DNA from 3 places in the Pantoea sp. AS142 genome. Region 2 is predicted to be linked to each of the others. Evidence: predicted binding sites of a transcription regulator. Region 2 holds the regulator's gene; each other region holds the start of a gene.
The links. Region 2 encodes PhoB, which activates phosphate uptake and scavenging genes when phosphate is short. Its sites were predicted from a motif close to CTGTCATAAAACTGNCNNAT; they were not measured.
Positions count from the first base shown of each region.

Region 1 (5,661 bases), on a different contig from region 2:
ACGATCCCAGCGACCGTATTATCTTCCTCTACCTGGTGGCGCTGCTGCTGGTGGTTCTGACGCTCTTTGTCATTAACCGGCTGCTGCGGATGCCGCTGGGCCGGGCCTGGGAAGCGCTGCGCGAGGATGAGATTGCCTGCCGTTCACTGGGCCTCAGCCCGACCCGCATCAAGCTGACCGCCTTTACCATCAGCGCCGCGTTCGCCGGATTTGCGGGCAGTCTGTTTGCGGCGCGTCAGGGCTTTGTCAGCCCGGAATCTTTTACCTTTGTCGAATCCGCCTTTGTGCTGGCGATTGTGGTACTGGGCGGGATGGGCTCGCAGTTTGCAGTGATCCTGGCCGCCATTCTGCTGGTGGTATCACGTGAGCTGATGCGCGATCTCAATGAGTACAGCATGCTGGTGCTGGGTGGCCTGATGGTGCTGATGATGATCTGGCGTCCGCAGGGATTATTACCGATGAAGCGGCCGCATCTGAAGCTCAGAACCGGGAAACAAGGAGAGCAGGCATGATTCAGCCTTTATTAGCCGTTGAAGGCCTGATGATGCGCTTCGGCGGCCTGTTAGCCGTGAACAATGTGGCGCTGGAGTTGCGTCCGCAGGAGATCGTTTCGCTGATTGGGCCAAACGGTGCCGGTAAAACGACTGTGTTCAACTGTCTGACCGGCTTTTACAAGCCAACCGGCGGCACAATCAAATTGCGTGAGCAGCATCTGGAAGGGTTGCCGGGCCAGAAGATTGCACGGATGGGTATTGTGCGGACTTTCCAGCACGTGCGTCTGTTCCGTGAGATGACGGTGATTGAGAACCTGCTGGTGGCGCAGCATCAACATCTGAAAAGTGGCGTTTTTTCCGGCCTGTTGAAAACGCCAGCCTTTCGCCGCAGTGAGAGCGAAGCCCTGGATCGTGCGGCGACCTGGCTGGAGCGAATCGGTTTACTGGACCTGGCTAACCGTCAGGCAGGCAATCTGGCCTATGGTCAGCAGCGTCGGCTGGAGATTGCGCGCTGCATGGTGACGCGCCCGGAGATCCTGATGCTGGATGAACCGGCGGCGGGCCTCAACCCCAAAGAGACCCACGAGCTGGACGCGCTGATTGCGGAACTGCGTGGTGAACACAAGGTGTCGGTGCTGTTGATTGAACATGATATGAAGCTGGTGATGGGGATTTCTGACCGTATTTACGTGGTCAATCAGGGAACGCCACTGGCTAACGGAACGCCGGAAGAGATTCGTAATAACCCGGATGTCATTCGTGCCTATTTAGGAGAGGCCTGAGATGGCAAATGCGATGTTAACCATTGAGAACGTCAGCGCCCATTACGGCAAAATTCAGGCGCTGCACAATGTCAGCCTCTATATCAATCAGGGTGAAATCGTCACCCTGATTGGGGCCAACGGCGCCGGAAAAACCACGCTGCTCGGCACGCTTTGTGGCGAACCGCGCGCGACGCAGGGCACCATTACCTTTGATGGCAAAACCATTACAGACTGGCAAACCGCGCGCATTATGCGAGAAGCAATTGCCATCGTGCCGGAGGGACGTAGGGTCTTTTCGCGTATGACGGTGGAAGAGAATCTGGCGATGGGCGGTTTTTTTGCCAGCCGTCCGGACTATCTGACGCGGCTCAGGCGCGTTTATGAACTGTTCCCTCGGCTGGAGGAACGTAAAATTCAGCGCGCCGGGACGATGTCGGGTGGAGAGCAGCAGATGCTGGCGATTGGCCGCGCGCTGATGAGCCAGCCGCGCCTGCTGCTGCTGGATGAGCCGTCGCTGGGACTGGCACCGATCATTATTCAGCAGATCTTCGACACCATTGAGCAGTTGCGCAGCGAAGGGATGACGATTTTCCTGGTGGAGCAGAATGCGAATCAGGCGCTTAAGCTGGCGGATCGGGGCTATGTGCTGGAGAACGGGCATGTGGTGCTCGAAGATACCGGTGCAGCTCTTCTCTCCAACGAAGCCGTCCGCAGCGCTTACCTCGGCGCTTAACGTCTAGAGGCCTGGCTTACTTGCCATTTCGACACCGGGCAGTGCTCGCATTCCTCACGTACTTCAGTACGCTCCGGATGCTGTGCGCTGGCCGGTGCCGAACTGCCTGCGACGCCGACGGCCTTGAGTGTCGGTGTGGGTGGTGGTGCCGGCGGCCTTTAAATTTGCGCAAAAGCACGGACAAGCGCTGCTATTGCCAGAGGCCGTTGCAGCTAATGGTAATAAATTCGACGTAGCAATGATGTATAGCCGCTCAGACTGCTGACAAACTCAAATCAGTGTGAATCTGGCCGCAACAAATAAACTCAACGCGCAGGAAACACGGTCAGAAGAGGAAAGCGTCCCGCGCCAGGGACGGCGCGGGCCGAGCATGTCATGGATGACGGATTTTGCGTCTTTCCGATCTGACCGTGTTTCCTGTGCATGCTCAGTCTTACAGCAACCTGGCCAGATTTTGTCAACAAAGTAGTTAGCTGCTCCGCCTTTCCTCTCTTCCGCCTGTCACCAGGCTGTCATCTTCCTGTTATTAATTCGTCATTTCCCCGTGTCATGTTACTTCGCGAAACAGAAATCCGTGATTTCACGCGTATTTACCTGCACAGGAAAATTCTATGTCCGTCGTTACCTTTCGTCGTAGCCTGATGAGCGCGCTGCTCGGTCTGACGCTCAGCAGCCATGCCATGGCCGCCACTGAGATCCCTTTCTGGCACTCCATGGAAGGTGAGTTAGGCAAAGAAGTGGATTCGCTGGCACAGCGTTTTAACCAGACGCATCCCGATTACAACATTGTTCCGACCTACAAAGGTAACTACGAGCAGAGTCTGGCTGCAGGGATTGCAGCCGTGCGCAGCGGCAAAGCCCCTGCGGTACTGCAGGTCTATGAAGTCGGTACGGCGACGATGATGGCGTCGCAGGCGATTGTGCCGGTGCATCAGGTCTTCAAAGACGCCGGAATCGCGTTTGATGAAAAGCAGTTCGTGCCAACGGTGGCGGGCTACTACAGCGACAGCAAAGGTCGGCTGATCTCTCAGCCGTTCAACAGCTCAACGCCGGTGCTCTACTACAACAAAGATGCCTTTAAAAAAGCGGGCCTTAACCCGGACCAGCCACCCAAAACCTGGCAGGCGCTGGCGGCGGATGCCGCCGCACTACGCAAATCGGGCATGAGCTGTGGCTACGCCAGCGGCTGGCAGGGCTGGATCCAGATTGAAAACTTCAGCGCCTGGCATGCGCTGCCGGTAGCGACTGAAAACAATGGGTTCGATGGCAGTGATGCGGTGCTGGAGTTCAACAAGCCCGTTCAGATTCGTCATATTGAACTGCTGGAAGCGATGAACAAAAAAGGGGACTTCACCTACTTTGGCCGCAAAGATGAGTCCACCGCCAAGTTCTACAACGGCGACTGCGGCATCACTACCGCCTCATCCGGTTCGCTGGCGGATATCCGTCATTACGCCAAATTCAATTTTGGCGTCGGCATGATGCCGTATGACGACACCGTGCCGAATGCGCCGCAGAACGCCCTGATCGGCGGCGCCAGCCTGTGGGTGATGAAAGGCAAAGATGCGACAACCTACAAAGGCGTGGCTGAGTTTATGCAGTTCCTCGCTAAACCAGAAATTGCCGCGGAGTGGCACCAGAAAACCGGCTACCTGCCGATTACCACTGCCGCCTACGAGCTGACCAGGCAGCAGGGCTTCTACGACAAAAATCCGGGTGCGGATATCGCGACCCGCCAGATGATGAACAAGCCGCCGTTGCCGTTTACCAAAGGCATGCGTCTGGGCAATATGCCGCAGATCCGAACTGTGATCGACGAGGAGCTGGAAAGCGTCTGGACCGGCAAACAATCGCCGCAAAGCGCGATGGATAATGCGGTAAAACGCGGCAATGATCTGCTGCGTCGCTCCAGCAGCAGGTGAAGTAATCTTTCCCCTGGGCCAGCCCTGCTGGCCCTCTCTTTTACTGAGTTTGAATACGCCATGTCTTCATCCCGTCCGGTCTTTTCCACCAGCCTGTTGCCCTATCTTCTGGTGCTGCCGCAACTGCTGATTACCGCCATCTTCTTTCTCTGGCCTGCCGGTGAAGCGCTGTGGTACTCGCTACAAAGCCTCGATCCCTTTGGCCTCTCCAGCCGCTTTGTCGGGCTGGAAAATTTCAGACGGCTGTTTGCCGATGCTTACTATCTGGACACCTTCTGGACCACCCTGAAATTCAGCGGCATGGTCACGGTGTTCGGCATGGTGTTTTCGCTGCTGCTGGCGGCGCTGGTGGATTATGTGGTGCGACTGCGTCGCTTCTATCAGACGCTGCTGCTGCTGCCCTACGCCGTTGCCCCTGTCGTGGCCGCAGTGCTGTGGATGTTCCTGTTTAATCCAGGTCTGGGCCTGTTCAGCTACCTGCTGAACCATATCGGCTACAACTGGAACTATGCGCAAAACAGCGGTCAGGCGATGTTCCTGGTGGTGCTGGCGTCGATCTGGCAGCAGATGAGCTACAACTTCCTGTTCTTCTTTGCCGCATTGCAATCTATCCCCAAATCGCTGGTGGAAGCCGCCGCCATTGATGGTGCCGGGCCAGTGCGTCGCTTTTTTAACCTCTCTTTACCACTGATCACGCCGGTCAGCTTCTTCCTGCTGGTGGTCAACCTGATCTATGCCTTCTTCGATACCTTCCCGGTGATCGATGCGGCAACCGGCGGCGGACCGGTACAGGCAACCACCACGCTAATCTACAAAATTTACCGTGAGGGCTTTACCGGTCTTGATCTCTCCTCGTCCGCGGCGCAGTCGGTGGTGCTAATGCTGCTGGTCATCGGGCTAACGGTACTCCAGTTCCGCTTTGTTGAACGTAAGGTGCAATACCAATGATTGAGAATCGACGCGGGCTGGATCTCTTCAGCCACATCGTACTGGTGCTGGGGGTGCTCACCATCCTGTTTCCGCTCTATGTGGCCTTTGTGGCGGCGACGCTGGATAACGAGGCGGTCTATCAGGTGCCGATGACGCTGGTGCCCGGCACGCACCTGGGGGAGAACATCTCGCGCATCTGGAGCCACGGCGTCAACGGCAACGGACCGGCGTTTGGCCTGATGCTGGTCAACAGCATGATCATGGCGCTGGGCATCACCTTCGGCAAAATCACCGTGTCGATGCTGTCGGCGTTTGCGCTGGTCTGGTTTCGCTTTCCGCTGCGTACGCTCTTTTTCTGGCTGATCTTCATCACCCTGATGCTGCCGGTTGAGGTACGAATCTTCCCTACGGTACAGGTGATTGCCGATCTCAACCTGCTCGACAGCTACAGCGGATTAACCCTGCCGCTGATGGCCTCGGCGACCGCCACCTTTCTGTTCCGCCAGTTCTTTATGTCACTGCCCGATGAGCTGGTGGAAGCTGCGCGCATCGACGGTGCCAGCGCGATGCGCTTTTTTATCGACATTGTTCTGCCGCTGTCCAAAACCAATCTGGCAGCGCTGTTTGTCATCACCTTTATCTACGGCTGGAACCAGTATCTCTGGCCGCTGCTGATCATCAATGACGGCAGCCTGGGCACAGCAGTGGCGGGGATCAAAAGCATGATCTCCTCCAGCGGATCGCCAACCCAGTGGAATGAAGTGATGGCAGCAATGTTACTAACCCTTATCCCACCGCTGGTGGTGGTATTAGTCATG
Region 1 is NZ_JBBCMO010000006.1:110,028-115,688, forward strand. It holds gene WFO64_RS12855 (high-affinity branched-chain amino acid ABC transporter permease LivM) at 1-512, shown strand, start outside; gene livG (high-affinity branched-chain amino acid ABC transporter ATP-binding protein LivG) at 509-1,276, shown strand; gene livF (high-affinity branched-chain amino acid ABC transporter ATP-binding protein LivF) at 1,278-1,991, shown strand; gene ugpB (sn-glycerol-3-phosphate ABC transporter substrate-binding protein UgpB) at 2,603-3,913, shown strand; gene ugpA (sn-glycerol-3-phosphate ABC transporter permease UgpA) at 3,974-4,861, shown strand; gene ugpE (sn-glycerol-3-phosphate ABC transporter permease UgpE) at 4,858-5,661, shown strand, end outside.
Region 1: a site for PhoB is predicted at 2,490-2,509, ahead of ugpB (sn-glycerol-3-phosphate ABC transporter substrate-binding protein UgpB). Genes of this name have one in related genera too.

Region 2 (5,661 bases):
GCTGAGCCACTGCCAGGCCCGGCAGCAGAGTGACGATCAACAAAAGAAGGAGGCGCATCAGGGAGATCCGGCAGCGATTAATTGACCGCATTCTCCTGCATCACGCTGCTGACAATCAACCTCGCGGGCAGCGTAAAGGTAAAACAGGTCTCTTTGTGCGGCACGCTGGTGATCGCCAGCCGCGTGTTATGGTGGCTCAGGGCATGTTTTACAATTGCCAGACCCAGCCCACTGCCGCCGGTGGCACGCGAACGCGCTTTATCGACCCGGTAGAAACGCTCGGTCAGACGCGGGATATGTTCTGACGCAATCCCCGGCCCGTTATCACACACCCGGAAGATGGCGCCCTGCTTGCCGCGCAGCCAGCTGATATCAATCCGCGTGCCATCTGGGGTGTGATTCACCGCATTGTAAACCAGATTGGAAATGGCGCTGCGCAGCTGCTCATCGTTGCCGAACACTTTCAGATGAGGGTCGGTATGGAAATGGATATCGTGGCGACCGCCACTCAGCGTCGCGGCCTCATGCTGCAGCAGTTTCAGCATTACGGGCACATCGACCTTCTCTTTCAGATCGATCGCTGGCGCGGCTTCGATGCGCGACAGCGTCAGCAACTGTTCGACCAGGCTGTCCATGCGGCGCGTCTGTTCCGACATCGTGTGCAGCGCTTTGCTGCGCGAAGGCTCACTCATCACGGAGTCGTTCATCATCTCCAGATAGCCCTGCAGCACCGTGAGCGGTGTGCGTAATTCATGACTGACGTTGGCAAAGAAGTTGCGGCGCGCCCCTTCCAGCTGATGCATCTGCGTCACATCACGCGCTACCAGCAGCCACTGACCTTCGCTATAGGGCATGACGCGGAACTCCATGTGGAGATTGTTGTTCAGTACCAGCGTCAGCGGCTTGTCAAAATCGCGCTGGCGCAGATAGCGGGAGAATTCCGGGTAACGCAGTAGGTTGAGGATATTCTGGCCATTATCTTCCGGCCAGCGCAGGCCAAGATGCTGCTGCGCCAGGCCGTTACACCAGAAAATGGTGCCCTCTTCCGTGGTCAGGATCACCGCATCCGGCAGCGACTCGGCACCGCTGCGGAAACGTTTAATCAGATTGCCCAACTCTCGCCGCCGCCGCCGATTGCGCAACTGCATCTGGTAAAGACCATAAAAGAGCGGTTCCCAACTGGCACGTCCGGCAGGGGGCGTCATGGTGCGGTCGAGCCATAGCCAGTGCGACAGCCGCATCAGATTGTGGAAATGCCACAACAGCACCGCCAGCACGATCAACAGCAGCCACCAGGGCAGACCGCCGAACAGCAGGCCCAGCAGCACTGCAGGCAGACAGGCCAGCAGCAGTTCTGTCAGTAATCTCTTCCAGGAGAGGCGTTCCAGCACGGTAAAGGCTCCGTTTAGTAGCGGGCAGAGAAACGATACCCTGTTCCACGGACGGTTTGTACCATGCGATCGTGGCCGGAGAGTTCCAGCGCTTTACGTAAACGGCGAATGTGAACATCGACAGTGCGATCTTCCACATACACATTGGTACCCCAAACGTGGTTCAACAGCTGTTCGCGACTGTAAACGCGTTCCGGGTGAGTCATAAAGAAGTGCAGCAGCTTATATTCGGTGGGGCCCATATCCAGCGGCGTGGTTTCGGACATCACGCGATGTGAGGAGGGATCCAGACTCAGCCCCTGCATCTCAATCACCTCTTCTACCGCCATCGGCGAAATACGGCGCATTACCGCTTTAATCCGCGCCATTAGCTCTTTGGGTGAGAAAGGCTTGGTAATGTAATCATCGGCACCCACTTCCAGGCCGCGAACCCGATCTTCCTCTTCGCCGCGCGCAGTAAGCATCATCACCGGGATATCGCGTGTCATCGCCTCGCGTTTCAGATGCTTAATAAACTGAATACCGCTGCCTCCGGGTAACATCCAGTCCAGTAAAATCAGATCGGGCCAGGGTTCAATCAGCTTGCCAACGGCGCTGTCATAATCTTCCGCCTCGATTGGCTGATAGTCGTTCTGCTCCAGAACAAAACACAACATTTCACGGATGGGGGCTTCATCCTCCACAACCAAAATGCGCTTAGCCATTATTACTCCTGCTGATTATGACGGCTGTCACTGAGATTCGCGGCGCCATTATGCGTCAGATTTGTGACACTTTTATGAAAAACATAACCTGCCTGTAACCACGCGGGTAATCATTTATGACAGCGTAGCGACAATTTTTTGCTTTGGCCCCAGAGCCAGTATAATCGCCGGGCAAATCACAACAGCAGGGACTCATCATGCGCATCATTCATACTGCGGACTGGCATCTGGGGCAGTTCTTTTACAACAAAAGTCGGGCGGCGGAACATCAGGCGTTTCTCGACTGGCTGTTGATCCAGATTGAACAGCACCAGGTGGATGCATTGATCATCGCAGGCGATCTGTTTGATACCGGCACGCCGCCCAGCTATGCCCGAGAAATGTTTAACCGCTTTGTGGTGGCACTACAGCCCACGGGCTGTCAGCTGATTGTGCTGGCAGGCAACCACGATTCGGTAGCAACGCTCAATGAGTCGCGCGAGTTGCTGGCCTGTCTCAATACCCGGGTCATCGCCACGCCGCAGGAAAACAGCGATGTGCTGCTGCTCAATACCCGTCAGGGCGAACCGGGCGCGCTGCTGTGTGCCATTCCCTATCTGCGGCCGCGCGACATCCTGCGCAGCCGGGCGGGTCAGTCGGGACGCGACAAACAGACCTCGCTGCTGGAAGCAATCGCCCACCACTATCAGCAGCGTTTCGCCGCGGCCCAGGCACTGGGCCATGCACTGCCGATTATCGCTACCGGTCACCTCACCACCGTCGGCGTCAGCCAGAGCGATTCGGTGCGCGACATCTATATCGGCACGCTGGACGCCTTTCCCGCCAGCGCCTTTCCGGCTGCTGACTACATTGCGCTGGGCCATATTCATCGCGCCCAGCGCGTCGCAGGCAGCGAGCATATTCGCTACAGCGGCTCACCCATTCCGCTGAGTTTTGATGAGCTGGGCAGCGAAAAAAGTGTCTTCCTGCTGGAACTCGTGGCCAGCGGCCTGCAATCGGTCACACCACTGGTGGTGCCGCAGGCGCAGCCCATGCAGGTGCTGAAAGGATCGCTGGCGCAGATTGCTGAACAGTTAAACGCCTTCAGCACGGCAGAGCAGGATAAACCGACCTGGCTCGACATTGAAGTTACCACGCAGGAGTATCTCAGCGATCTGCAACGTCAGGTGGAGAGCCTGACTGCCACCCTGCCGGTCGAAGTGCTGCTGTTACGCCGCAGTCGCGAACAGCGGCAGCAGAGCCTGACGCGGCTCGACAATGAAACCCTGAGTGAATTGAAGGTGGAAGAGGTCTTTGCCCGTCGGCTGGCGCTGGATGAGGCGCTGCAACCGGCGCAAATCGATGAGATGACAACCCTGTTCCTCCAGACACTGGCCGCCATGGATGAGACCCAATGAAGATCCTCACGCTACGGTTTAAAAATCTCAATGCCCTGCGCGGTGAATGGTTTATCGACTTCCGCGCCGAACCCTTTGCCAGCAACGGCCTGTTCGCCATTACCGGTGCCACCGGCGCCGGTAAAACTACCCTGCTGGACGCCATTTGCCTGGCGCTCTATCACCAGACGCCGCGGCTGGGCGCAATTTCCCAGAGCCAGAATGCGCTAATGACCCGCGACTGCGCGGAATGCCTGGCTGAGGTGGAGTTTGAGATCAAAGGAGAAGCCTGGCGCGCCTTCTGGAGCCAGAACCGCGCGCGCGGTACCGCCGACGGCAAGCTGCAGGCACCGCGCGTTGAGCTGGCGCGCTGCGCCGACAACACCATTGTTGCCGATAAAGTCGGTGACAAGCTGAAGCTGATCGAAACCCTCTCCGGCCTTGATTTCGAACGCTTTACCCGCTCAATGATGCTGTCTCAGGGTCAGTTCGCCGCTTTTCTCAATGCCAAAGCCAGTGAGCGCGCCGAACTCCTTGAAGAGCTGACCGGCACCGAAATTTACGGTCTGATTTCCGCCGCCATCTACGAGCGCCACAAAGAGGCGAAAACCCAGCTGGATCTGCTACGCAGTCAGGCGGGTGCGATGGCGCTGCTGGATGGCGACGCGCGTGCCGCATTGCAACAGCAGCTCACCGATCTGACCGATGCTGAACAGCGGCTCAGCACGCATTATCAGCAGGCGCAGCAACAGCAGCAGTGGCAACAGCAGGCACAACAATTACAGCAGGATATTGCACAGGCTGAAACGGCGTTACAGCAGGCCGAGGCGGCATCCCAGGCGGCAGAGGCGGATCGTCAGCGGCTGGCACGCAGCGAACCGGCGGAAAAGCTGCGGGTAAAACTGCAGCAGCGTGACGCCTTACGCACTGAGCAGCAACAGGTACAAATCCGCTGTCAGCAGCTTACGGCGGCGGAGCGGCAGGCGCAGACCCACCAGCAGCAGCATCAGCAGCACTACGCGGCCACACACACTGCCCGCCAGCAGGCATTGCAGGAACAGCAGCAGCAGGAGAGCCTGCTGACGGAACAGGTGCTGCCGCTGGATCAGCGGATGGCTACACTGCAGCAGCATGTTGCGGAGCAGCAGCAGGAAAATGCCCGACAGCAGCAACATGCCGACCAGACGCAATCCCGCCTTGCGGAGCACAGGCGCCAGGTGACTTCGTGGCAGCAGGCGATTGCAGAACAGCATCAGTTACGCCAGCAGCTTGCCGATCTGGCGCAATGGGGCGCCTCGCTGCCGGTGTGGCAGGAGAACTTTGCCCTGTTGGCGCAGCGTGAAGCAACGCTGGCCGGACTGGCGCAACAGCGTGAGCAGCAGCAGCAGCAGATCGCCATGCAGCAGGCGAAACAGCAACAGCAGGCACAACAGGCGCTGCCGCGCCAGCAGGCGGAGCAACAGGCCCGCCAGGCGCTGTCGCAGGCGGAGCAAGCACTAACTTCGTTACAGGAGCAGCATCCGCCTGCCGCACTGCGTCAGGCATTGAGCCAGTTGCAGAGCAGCCGTCCGGCCCGTCAGCAACTGCTGCTGCTTTCAACCCAGTGGCAGCCGCTGCACCAGCTGCTGGGCCAGCGCCAGCAGCGGCTGACTACGCTTGCAAAAGCGCATCAGCAGAGTGAAGCGGAACGCCAGGCGCTGCGCGAGACGTGGAAACGCGAAAAACAGCAGCTGGATGATGTCGAAAAAATCTGCGCGCTGGAGCAGCAGATTGTCGATCTTAGCGATTACCGCGCCCGGCTCGCCGCCGATCAACCCTGTCCGCTGTGCGGCTCCTGTACCCATCCCGCCGTTGAGGCCTACAGCACGCTGGAAGTAAGTGCTAACCAGCAGCGCCGGGCTGCCCTGCAACAACAGACCGAGGCATTGCGCGAAGCAGGCACCGCAAAAAGCGAACAGCTGAAGCAGTCAGCGGTGCAGCAGCAGACCCTGCGTGATGAGATCGCGGAGATGCAGCAACAACTCGATCGGCTTGAGCAGCAATGGCAGGCGCTGAGCAGTGAGCTGGCACTTACCTTCCCGCTCGCCGATCGGGATGCCTTAGCCGCGTGGGAGCAGCAACAAAGCGAACGCGAAAGCCAGCTTGAGCAACAGCGACAGGCGCAGGAAGCCGCCGAACAGGCGCGTCAGG
Region 2 is NZ_JBBCMO010000001.1:92,263-97,923, reverse strand. It holds gene WFO64_RS00515 (PstS family phosphate ABC transporter substrate-binding protein) at 1-58, opposite strand, end outside; gene phoR (phosphate regulon sensor histidine kinase PhoR) at 78-1,391, opposite strand; gene phoB (phosphate response regulator transcription factor PhoB) at 1,406-2,095, opposite strand; gene sbcD (exonuclease subunit SbcD) at 2,293-3,492, shown strand; gene WFO64_RS00495 (AAA family ATPase) at 3,489-5,661, shown strand, end outside.

Region 3 (5,661 bases), on a different contig from region 2:
TATGTCGATGGGGCGGGATTTTTCACTTCTCACGGTCAGCCGAGCAAGCAGATGCGACTGGTCACTTATATCTGGGCAAAGCGCTATCTTGATCATCATGATGATGAGTTTATCCGGCGCTGCGAGCGGGTACGGGGGCAGTTTATGCTGACCAGTGCGCTGTGCGGGCTGGTGGTCACGAGTCTGGTGGCGTTGGCGATCTGGCATTAAAAAAGGGCGACGTGCGTCGCCCTTTTTTCGCTGGCATCACACCAGTTTTAAGGCAATCCAGTAGAGCGAACCTGACAGCACAATACAGACCGGCAGGGTGAATATCCACGCCATGGCGATGTTCTTGATGGTCCGGCTCTGTAACCCGCCACCATCGACCAGCATGGTACCGGCTACCGAGGAAGAGAGGATATGCGTGGTGGAGACAGGCATGCCGGTATAGCTGGCGACGCCAATCGACAGCGCGGCTGTCACCTGTGCTGACATTCCCTGTGCATAAGTCATGCCTTTTTTACCAATCTTCTCACCAATGGTGGTGGCAACACGACGCCAGCCAATCATGGTGCCAATGCCCAGCGCCAGCGCCACGGCAACAATAATCCAGATAGGCGCATACTCGATGGTGCCAAGCAGGTCGCTTTTCAGCTTATTGAGGAAACGTTTGTCATCGGGCGAAGTTTCCTGCAGACGGACCGCTTTATCGGCGGTATCCGAGATACACAGCAGCAGACGACGCATCTGACCGCGCTGATCAACTGTCAGCTGATCATAGCTCTGCAGGTTATTCAGCAACACCTGAGCACGGTGTACCGCCTGCAAAGCGCGCGTGCTGTCACAGTGGAACTCCTGCGGGCTGGTTGCTGGCACTTCTTCCGGTGTGGGTAGCTTTGGCGGTGCCATCTGGATGATGTGCGTTAGCGACGCGTTATGTTGCTGGTAATACTGCTCCAGATGATTGACCGCATCACGGGTTCGCGTGATGTCGTAACCGGAGGCATTGATATTCACCACGAAACCGGCTGGCGCTACGCCAATCAGTACCAGCATGATCAGGCCAATCCCTTTCTGACCGTCGTTCGCACCGTGCGAGTAACTTACACCAATTGCCGAAACAATCAGGGCGATACGGGTCCAGAACGGCGGCTTTTTCTTGCCGTCGATCTTCTCACGGTCAGCCGGCGTCATATGAATACGCGCACGCTTTTTGGTGCTGCTCCAGTAGCGACGCAGAATAAAGATTAAGCCGCCCGCCATTACCAGGCCGACAATCGGCGACAGGATTAGAGAGAGGAATATATTCAGCACTTTCGGGATATTAAGTGCATCCACTACTGAGGTTCCGCTCATCAGGGCATTGGTCAGACCAATACCAATAATGGCGCCGATCAGCGTATGGGAGCTGGAGGCTGGCAGACCGAGATACCAGGTGCCGAGGTTCCAGATAATCGCCGCCAGCAGCATAGAAAACACCATGGCGAGACCGTGAGCCGATCCAACATTTAACAACAGATCGGTGGGAAGCATATGAACAATAGCGTAAGCGACACTCAATCCACCGAGCAGCACGCCAAGGAAGTTGAATACACCCGCCATGACCACAGCAAGCTGGGCACGCATGGCACGCGTATAGATGACCGTCGCAACTGCGTTGGCCGTGTCGTGGAAACCGTTGATCGCTTCGTAAAACAATACAAACAGCAGGGCAAGAATCAATAACAGACTCGTACTGAGGTCTAGACCAGCAAACAGATGTAGCATAAACGTTACGCCATTTTGGGAGGACATGAACGCGGCGCATTATCCGCGACAACGTGCTGTATGGGAAAGGAAAATATAGCGTTAATTTACTCTTTAGTTGTAAGGCTTAAGGGTAAGTTAACGAAAAAGGGTTAGATATTAGACAGATACAATATGACACATTTACGGCAATTTTTTGATGCTGGCGTCTCAGTGAGCAGATCACTACAATTTGCGCCTTTCCAGTTAAGAGAGTGAACCGCAGTGGAACAGTTTGACGTTATCATCATTGGTGCCGGTGCCGCAGGGCTGTTCTGTGCCGCCCAGGCCGGACAGCGGGGACGTCGCGTGTTACTGCTGGATAACGGCAAAAAGCCGGGACGTAAAATTCTGATGTCTGGCGGCGGTCGCTGCAATTTCACCAATCTCTATACCGAACCGACGGCATATCTGTCGCACAATCCTCACTTCTGTAAATCGGCGCTGGCGCGTTATACCCAGTGGGATTTTATCGATCTGGTTAACCGCTACGGTATTGCCTGGCATGAGAAAACCCTGGGCCAGCTCTTCTGCGATGACTCCGCTCAGCAGATTGTCGATCTGCTGCTGGCCGAATGTGACAAGGGTAATGTGACGCTGCGACTGCGCAGTGACGTGCTCAGTGTTACGCGCGATGAAAGCGGCTACACCCTGCAACTCAACGGCAGCACGGTACAGGCGGAGAAGCTGGTTATCGCCAGCGGCGGTCTGTCGATGCCAGGTCTGGGTGCCTCGCCGTTTGGCTATAAAATTGCGGAGCAGTTCGGGCTGAGCGTCTTTCCGACGCGGGCGGCGCTGGTACCCTTTACCCTGCATAAGCCGCTGCTGGAGCAGTTGCAGACGCTGTCAGGTGTCGCGCTGGAGACCACCATCGACGCGCAGGATGGCACCCGCTTCAAAGAGGCGATGCTGTTCACCCATCGCGGCCTCTCCGGCCCGGCGGTGTTGCAAATCTCCAGCTACTGGCTGCCCGGTGAGTTCGTCACCATTGACCTGTCGCCTGCTACCCCACTAGAGGCGTTTCTCACGGCCCAACGCGAAGCACACCTGAATCTGAGCCTGAAAAACAGCCTGGCAAAAATCCTGCCGAAACGTCTGGTGGAAGTGCTGCAGGCGCTGAAAGTGGTACCGGATATCACCCTGAAGCAGCTCAACAGCAAACAGCAAACTGAACTGGCGCAGACGCTGCATGCCTGGCGCATTCAACCAAATGGTACGGAAGGATATCGTACTGCTGAAGTGACGCTGGGCGGCGTTGATACCACGCAACTCTCCTCGAAAACGATGGAGGTGCGTGCGGTGCCGGGGCTTTACTTTATTGGTGAAGTGGCCGATGTCACTGGCTGGCTGGGCGGATACAACTTCCAGTGGGCCTGGAGTTCCGCCTGGGCCTGCGCCCAGGCGTTGTAATGCGTATTTACCAGCGCTGATGCACATGGGGGGCGATCTTCTCCCGATAGATCTGCTTCAGCGCCGTCATCGTATCAGCGGAGAGCGCCTCGACGTTGCTGGCACGGGCATTGGCTTCAGCCTGTTCGCGGTTTTTCGCGCCAGGAATCACCACGCTGACATCCTCGTTCATCAGGATCCAGCGCAGCGCAAGCATCGCCATGGTGGTGTCGCCCGAGACAAAACGCCGAATCTCCTCAACTGCTTCCAGCGCCACCTCATACGGCACGCCGGAAAACGTCTCTCCCTTATCGAACGCTTCGCCATTACGGTTAAAGGTGCGGTGATCGTCGGCGGCAAACACGCTGTCGGCGCGCATTTTACCGGTCAGCAGGCCTGAAGCCAGCGGTACACGGGCGATGATCGCCACATCACGGCGTTTCGCTTCATGCAGCAGGAGTTCAGCCGGACGCTGGCGGAAAATGTTGTAGATCAGCTGAATCGACGAGACGTTTGGAAATTCCAGTGCCTTCAGACCTTCTTCTACTTTCTCAACGGATACGCCGTAGTGACGGATTTTTCCGGCGGCGACCATCTCATCCATCTCCGCAAACACGTCCGGGTTGTAATAGACCTCGCTGGGCGGGCAATGCAACTGCACCAGATCCAGCGTGTCGGTTTGCAGATTTTCCCGCGAACGATCGATAAAGGCGTTGAGATTTTCAGTGTTGTAACCGTCAGCCACGTGGGGTGAGAGGCGACGCCCCAGCTTAGTTGCCACAAAAGGGCGTTCCCCGCCACGCTGATTCAGGACCTCAGCAATGATTTTTTCGGATCGACCATCGCCATACACATCGGCCGTATCAATAAAGGTGATGCCGGCATCCAGTGCAGCATTCAGCGCGGCTTTGGCATCCTCCAGACTCACTTCCCCCCAGGTTCCGCCAATGGCCCATGCGCCAAAGCCAATTTCGGAGACGCGCTGACCGGTACGGCCCAGTGTTCGTAGTTTCATGCAAACCTTCCTCGATGCGTTTCAGACAGGGTGACAGTAAGCGGCTAACCCTTGAGCTTAGCGCTTCCCGGCTCAGAGGCGATCAGGCGTTGTCGCAGGCCAGCCCGATAAAATACGACTCTGCTACTCCAGACTGTTGGTTACGTTGAAGATTTCGGCGAAAAACGGTATCGCAAGGGCGACTCCCGCTTCATTAATTAATTGATTTTAAGAAATTTCACCTGAAATTAAACGGGCGAGAGTGTGGATTCAGTCACATACTTCAATTTTCAGGTCAATAAGTGGATCGCTATGTTTAAAGTTTTTAAGTCGGTCTTTGCCAGTCCCGAGAAGTTTCTGCAGATTATGACCCGTCAGGATATCAACGACTCAATCGCTGAAGGTGAGCGCATCATTATTGATGAGAATGGCAATATCTCGGTCAACACGCTGAGCGAGGACGTACACGAAGATTTTGCCCGCCATGTGAATACGTTAAAGGGAGTATAAGGTGGGTACCGCAATATTTATGGTGTTGATGGTCAGTGGTTACTGGTACACCAGTCGCGATTTAAACAGCCGCTTTAAAATCCGTCGCTCGTCGGGTTGGGATGTCTATTTCCTGGTCGCGCTTTACGGCTGTATTTTTGTTCTGCAGGGTGTGTTTGTCACCGGCATCGTCTGGTTACTGCTGCTTTGTGTCTCCGGCATCGCCAATGCTGTCCAGATGATCCCCGGCGTGCATCTGAAGTGGCAGGTGGAGTTTATGAACTGGAGCTTCCTGGGTATCCAGGCGCCGGTCGTGATCATGCTCGCCTTTGCCATTCTGCTCTGCCTCTATCGCTCAAACTGGGCGGGCAGTGCTCGACTGAACGTTTCAGGTCGTAAAGACCTCTATCAGCGACTGTCTCGCTCCAATGGTGTTGAACAACTGCTGTTTCAGTGCATGGAAGAGGGCGAACTGGCATGGATTACATTGAAGTCGCGCCGCATTTACATCGGCATGGTTCATGCCTCAACCTTTGAATATGATAGCACCAAAAACATCGTGCTGATTCCGATGCTGAGCGGATACCGCGACAGCAAGACGCTGAAGCTGGCGGTGGAACATAACTACAGCAAGTGGTACGCCGAGCATGGCATCATGCTTGACTCTAAGCCCAAAGATGCGATGTCGTTTCGGAAAGTCATCATGGTTGACCAGATTGAAAGTCTGTCATTGTTCGACCCGGCCAGTGCAACCGCGCTTTCGATGGGACATCCGCAGGAGGTGGAGAAGAGTCCGGGTAACGATGACGGCGACAGCCCGGATGATAAAAGCCGGGACGCGCCGGGTTAAGAAAGCGCAATATTTCCCCTGATGACATGGCTTCATCAGGGGGAAACCCCTCCCACCTCACACCCTATTTTCTGCGATCCACAGCCGACATACGACTTTATCCGCCTGATACCCACCCGGTTGATAGCCAGTTTCGGATGACGCAGCATCAGATCAATCGTTAAGCGGGCGT
Region 3 is NZ_JBBCMO010000006.1:63,282-68,942, forward strand. It holds gene uspB (universal stress protein UspB) at 1-210, shown strand, start outside; gene pitA (inorganic phosphate transporter PitA) at 247-1,749, opposite strand; gene WFO64_RS12655 (NAD(P)/FAD-dependent oxidoreductase) at 1,993-3,177, shown strand; gene WFO64_RS12660 (aldo/keto reductase) at 3,185-4,171, opposite strand; gene WFO64_RS12665 (hypothetical protein) at 4,463-4,660, shown strand; gene WFO64_RS12670 (hypothetical protein) at 4,662-5,489, shown strand; gene WFO64_RS12675 (hypothetical protein) at 5,525-5,661, opposite strand, start outside.
Region 3: a site for PhoB is predicted at 1,901-1,920, ahead of pitA (inorganic phosphate transporter PitA). Genes of this name have one in related genera too.